Regions from separate parts of the Pseudoalteromonas sp. OF5H-5 genome, predicted to be linked through region 2. Evidence: predicted binding sites of a transcription regulator. Region 2 holds the regulator's gene; the other holds the start of a gene.

Region 1 (3,187 bases), on a different contig from region 2:
CGGCAGCTTGTACTCTGGCGCGTTCATAATTAGCAGCAAAACTCAGAGAGTAAGAAAGTAGCTTACCTACCATTAATGAATCTTCAGGAGACCAATTTGAAGCAACGACACCAAAAACCCTAAACTCAATTGGTAGGTTTTCAGAATCTCTGATATACGCATTCACTCCTTCAGAGAAGGCAACTAAGATGCCTTTTTCCCGCTTCCCTAAACTTTTTAGCGCCTCTTTTGCAGCATCAGCAAGCCCCAAAGTACGCATATATTTATCACGCTCAATTGTTGATGCTCCAAAGACCTCACTCAAAGTACCTTTAATTAGTCGGCGCTGTAACTCCATTTGCCAAAGCCGATCTTGAGCTTGAACATATCCCATAGCGAAAAAAGCATCATGATCACTTTTCGCGCTTATATTTGGAACTCCGTACTTATCTCTAGAGATACTCACTTTGTTACTCAAAGCGCTATCGCTTAATGTGATATTATCCAGAGGTAAAGTTTCTCTCTCGTCTAAGTAAAAATAAGAGATGATTATAAGGAGGGGAATAAATACTAAAATAACAAATCTTAATGCTAATGACTCTCGAGAAAACACCTTACTTCTTCCTTGCATATCAACAGTAACAAACGAAAATTTAGCCTATTAGAGTGCATCAAGTAGCCCCTTTAACATTAGACTCAACTTATTAATATCAGGTACATAGTACCCAAAAAATGAAACTGATCAACACAAAAAACAAAACAAAAATTAACTCGATTAACACAATTAACACACAGGACACAATTGAGAAATACAAAATTGCATAATGTACATACAACTTCCTCACATGCAGTATCATTCACCTAAATACAGACAAATAAATGGTGAACAAAAAGTCGCCTATAAAATGCGGGCTCTTTGGTGTTAGCGTATATAAACAAAAGATGTAAAAATTAATCTAAGAAGCAGTTAATGAGCAAAGAAAAGTTTCGATTAAATACCTAAAGAAAGGTGCTTTATATGCAATATTTAGAATGTATTTTTTCTATAAATTTAGAAATTAATTTCAATTTTCTGCTCAATACCAGACCACCATTAGTGCAGACAACTGAATATACTCGAGCAATTTTTAGCTATTCGGTATCTTGATACCTTGAGCATTTAATCAATATCAACTACAACAGAAATGGAAAGTGTCGTTGTCAGGAAAAATATTACGCACCACCATGGAACACTTACGCACCAATTTAGTGCAAAACATCCGTTCACAGATCAGTGAATTTAAATAAATCACTAAAAATCAAACAGTTAAACAATTGGCACGATTAACGCTTATCAAGGTGCAATTGCAGTACATTGCAGCAAAAAATAACCCAACGAGTCGGAGGACACATGTCACAATCGGTTTTAGATTTTATTAAAGAGCACGACGTAAAATTTGTTGACTTACGTTTCACAGATACAAAAGGTAAAGAACAACACGTATCGATCCCACATCATCAAGCCGATGAAGACTTCTTTGAAGACGGCAAAATGTTTGACGGCTCATCTATCGCTGGTTGGAAAGGCATCAACGAATCTGACATGGTACTTATGCCTGATGCAGAAAGTGCTAAGCTAGACCCATTCGCAGAAGAAACAACGCTTATCGTCCGTTGTGACGTGGTTGAACCAAACACACACCAGGGTTACGAGCGTGACCCACGTTCAGTAGCTAAACGCGCTGAAGAGTTCATGCGTTCAACGGGTATTGCAGACACCGTATTATTCGGTCCAGAGCCAGAGTTCTTCTTGTTTGACGATGTTAAATTTAAAACTGACATGTCTGGCTCAATGTACAAAATTGATGCTGAAGAAGCGGCTTGGAACTCAGACAAAGACTACGAAGGTGGTAACACAGGTCACCGTCCTGGCGTAAAAGGTGGTTACTTCCCAGTAGCACCGGTAGATTCGTCTAATGATTGGCGTGCAGCTACTTGTTTAGTACTTGAAGAGATGGGCCACGTTGTTGAAGCGCACCACCACGAAGTAGCAACTGCTGGTCAAAATGAGATTGCGACTCGCTTTAATACTATGGTAACTAAAGCAGACGAAATCCAAGAGATGAAGTACGTTATCCACAACATGGCTCACCTATACGGTAAGACAGCAACCTTTATGCCTAAGCCAATCGTTGGTGATAACGGTTCAGGCATGCATTGCCACCAATCACTTGCTAAAGACGGCAAGAACATCTTCGCAGGCGACAAGTACGGCGGTCTATCTGAAGAAGCGCTTTACTACATTGGTGGTATCATTAAGCATGCTAAAGCAATCAATGCATTCACTAACCCAGCAACAAACTCTTATAAGCGTCTAGTACCTGGGTTTGAAGCGCCAGTTATGCTTGCATACTCAGCACGTAACCGCTCAGCATCAATCCGTATCCCGGTGATCCCATCAGAAAAGGGTCGTCGTATCGAAGTACGCTTCCCAGATCCTGCGGCGAACCCATACCTAGCTTTCGCAGCGCAGTTGATGGCTGGTCTTGACGGTATCCGCAACAAGATCCACCCTGGCGATGCAATGGACAAAGATTTGTACGACCTACCAGCGGAAGAAGCAGCAGAAATCCCAACAGTTGCAGCATCACTTGACGAAGCGCTTGCTTCTCTAGATGCTGACCGTGAGTTCTTAACTCAAGGTGGCGTATTCACTGACGACCTAATCGATGCGTACATCACACTTAAGTCGAAAGAAGTTGAAAAATTAAACATGACAACTCACCCAGTTGAGTTCGAAATGTACTACAGCGTTTAATCGCTAACAGACTACTACGCTCAGTACCGCGGTATTGAGCTTGTAGAGCCAAAACTCATTATGCGTTTCTGGCACTCTTAATCATATGTGTTCTCAAGCCCGTAATTACGGGCTTTTTTAATTTAATTCAAAAGGTTAAATTAAATATCTCGAATAAATTTATTATCGGAGTTACTCATTTGTAACTCGCAATTCCAACAACACTATACTAAAGTATGAACAGTAGTTTACTGTGGAGAGTTGTGGTGCGTCAGTGGTTTCTTATAATGTCGGTTAGCATGACGCTAACCCTAACAAGCATTGATGCTGCAGCAGAGTCCAATCCAAAAATCTATCGCTGGAAAGACAAAAACGGCCATTGGGTCTATTCGGATGTACCGCAACCTGGTTCAAAAGAAGTCAAACTCAACG
Region 2 (3,187 bases):
TCGTCACTGTCTAAATAAAACAGGGTAGGTTTGGCAAAGCCTGGTAAGTATTCAAGAATGTCATTAAACTCGTCCTGTTCTTTAGGTAAGTTTCTAACATCAATACTGACTGCAATTTTATTATAATTGTCCGAAACACTGCGGACTAAAGACGGCAGCAAATTGACCGGAATGTTATCCACACAATAGTAGCCTAAGTCTTCCAATACTCGAAGCGCTACAGATTTACCAGAGCCTGAGCGGCCACTGATAATGATAAGCTCGAGTCCTTTTTCTTCATCACTCATCAAGTTCACCTTGGATCACTGCATATAACTCATCATCACTTTTTGCTTGCCTAAGCATTTTGCAAAAAGACTTGTCTTTGAGTGTATCAGCAATCGCCGCTAAGGTCTTCAGGTGTTGTTGATTATCACCTTCAGGTACGATGAACGCGACAAAAATATCGACAGGCTGCTTATCTATGGCTTCAAACTGGATCCCTTGCTCGCTGACAAGCACCATAGCAAGGATTTTATCCAAACCTTCAAGTCGACCATGGGGAATGGCAATGCCTTTACCGATCCCTGTGCTGCCTAATTTCTCTCGCGCCATTAAGGCGTCCAAGATAGCATGCTGACTGGTATTTGGAATTTGGCTATGAGCCAGTTCGCTGATGTATTCTAAAATACGTTTTTTGCTATTAAAAAGGACCGCAGCTTTACTGCAGTCCTTGTTCACTAATTCACTTAATTTCATCTTAGTGTCGAGTGAGCTTCTCTTTGTGTTTAATAACTTGACGATCTAGCTTGTCGATAAGGCCATCAATTGCGGCATACATATCTTGATGCTCTGTTGATGCAAATAGCTCGCCGCCGTTTACGTGTAATGTTGCTTCTGCTTTTTGTACTAGTTTCTCGACATCAAGGATCACATGCACATTATTGATATGATCAAAGTGCCTTTCTAGCTTCGCAAACTTGTTGGTGACATAGTCTCTTAATGAGTCAGTAATTTCTACATGGCGACCAGTTAGATTTAGTTGCATAAGCATTTTTCCTTCTTGGGTTTTACGTCTTATATCAAGCTTTTACGCTGATTTGACGGTGGAATGGCTAGGGATTCACGATATTTTGCAATCGTACGTCTCGCTACCTTAATTCCTTGCTCAGCTAAGATATCTGCAATTTTGCTGTCACTCAATGGCTTCGCGGTATTCTCTGCAGCTATCAGCTTTTTGATAAGTGCTCTAATTGCTGTAGAAGAGCACTCACCTCCATTTTCCGTACTTACATGGCTAGAGAAGAAATACTTCAGCTCAAATATTCCCCGAGGTGTATGCATGTATTTTTGTGTTGTCACACGGGAAATTGTGGACTCATGCATCTCAACCATTTCAGCAACATCATTTAGCACCATAGGGCGCATTGCTTCGGGGCCATGTTCAAAGAATGCCTGTTGTTGTTGCACAATGCAATTGGTAACTTTTAATAAAGTATCATTTCGGCTTTCTAAGCTTTTAATAAACCACTTTGCTTCTTGTAAATGTGAGCGAATAAACTGACTATCCGTACTGGATTTCGCCGTTCTAGACATCGCAGCGTAATGGTCATTTACTCTTATTTTAGGCATAGCATCAGGATTTAGCTCTACGACCCAACGACCTTTTACTTTTTTCACCGATACGTCAGGGATCACATATTCAGGCTCTTCATGAATAATGCTTGCCGCAGGCTTTGGGTTAAGGCTATGTATTAACGTCATGACCTCTTTGAGATCGGCTTCTTTAAGGCGCGTTTTCTTAGCCAAAGTTCGATAGTCACGGCTGGCAAGCAAGTCGATATGCTCTGTCAGGATCATTTTTGTTTCGGCAATCCATGGGGTATCTGGGGCGAATTGGTTTAGCTGAATGCATAAGCATTCTTGTAAACTACGCGCTGCGATACCGACAGGGTCAAAAAGCTGAATGCGTTTGAGTACGGCTTCGACTTCATCTAGCTCAATAGGCTCTTCGCTATTCTCGTCATTAATGCTTTCTAAAATGTCTTCGCAAGACAGTGTTAGAATGCCTGACAGGTCGACCGCTTCAATAATCGCAATCGCAATAGCTCTATCTGTTGGACTAAATGGTGTCAGTTCGAGTTGCCACATGAGATAATCGTGGAGAGATTCAGAGGTTTCCCCTTGATAAACATTATCGTCATCGGGAAGTGGACCTGAGCTTGCAGCAGGCGCTGCACTCATATACTCGTCCCAAGTGACATCCATGGCAAGGTCATCGCTCACAGTGTCTTTGCTCATGGCGGTATCTGAGTCTATCTCATAGTCACTAACCTGCGTTTCATCGGCTGAATCTTGATTGTCGTCAGCACGGCTCTTTTCTTGGCTGTGTTGGTCAGCGTTTTCGCCGTCAGTATTATCACCTTCTTCCACTTCCAACAATGGATTGCTGTCTAATGCTTCTTGTATTTCTTGTTGCAGATCCAATGTACTAAGCTGCAGCAAGCGAATGGCTTGTTGCAGTTGCGGAGTCATTGTAAGTTGCTGCCCCATGCGCAGCTGTAATGATTGCCTCATGTATCTCTAACAATCCTTTTTAACAGTTATTAATACTACGTCTTAACTATAGCTTGAATTGTTCGCCTAGGTAGACATCTCTTACGGTTTGATCTGCCAAAACATGTTCTGGCGTGCCTGCAGCGATTAACTCACCATGTGAAACGATGTAGGCCTTTTCACATACGTCCAGTGTTTCTCTAACGTTATGATCGGTGATAAGCACACCGATACCACGGTTTTTTAGGTGCTCTATGATTGTCTTTATATCTAACACCGAAATAGGATCAACACCAGCAAAAGGTTCATCTAACAGGATAAACTTAGGGTTTGCGGCTAAAGCACGAGCAATTTCGACTCGTCTTCTTTCGCCTCCCGACAATGCCATGCCCTGTGAGTCGCGAATGTGTTGAATATTAAACTCATCCAGTAACTCGTTTAGTTCAGCTTCTCTTTCAACTTTAGATAAGTCTTTTCGAGTTTCTAAAATCGCCATCAAATTTTGATAGACCGTGAGTTTTCTAAAGATTGAAGACTCTTGCGGTAGATAGCCAATACCAAGTCGTGCACGGCTGTGCATCGGTAACAAAGTGATATCTTCGTCATCAATCTGAATATAGCCTTTGTCGCTTGGTACTAACCCTACAATCAT

The links. The regulator sigma-54, encoded in region 2, starts transcription at its own class of promoters, with help from an activator protein. The targets are predictions, from matches to a motif close to GTTGGCACGNNNNTNGNNT.
Region 1: glnA (glutamate--ammonia ligase) is a predicted target of sigma-54. The motif match lies at 1,293-1,311, and genes of this name have one in related genera.

The regions. Positions count from the first base shown of each region.
Region 1 is NZ_JAKGBF010000022.1:35,796-38,982, reverse strand. It holds gene L1271_RS22070 (penicillin acylase family protein) at 1-445, opposite strand, end outside; gene glnA (glutamate--ammonia ligase) at 1,370-2,776, shown strand; gene L1271_RS22060 (DUF4124 domain-containing protein) at 3,043-3,187, shown strand, end outside.
Region 2 is NZ_JAKGBF010000002.1:43,473-46,659, forward strand. It holds gene rapZ (RNase adapter RapZ) at 1-287, opposite strand, end outside; gene ptsN (PTS IIA-like nitrogen regulatory protein PtsN) at 280-738, opposite strand; gene hpf (ribosome hibernation promoting factor) at 740-1,027, opposite strand; gene L1271_RS03070 (RNA polymerase factor sigma-54) at 1,057-2,556, opposite strand; gene lptB (LPS export ABC transporter ATP-binding protein) at 2,603-3,187, opposite strand, start outside.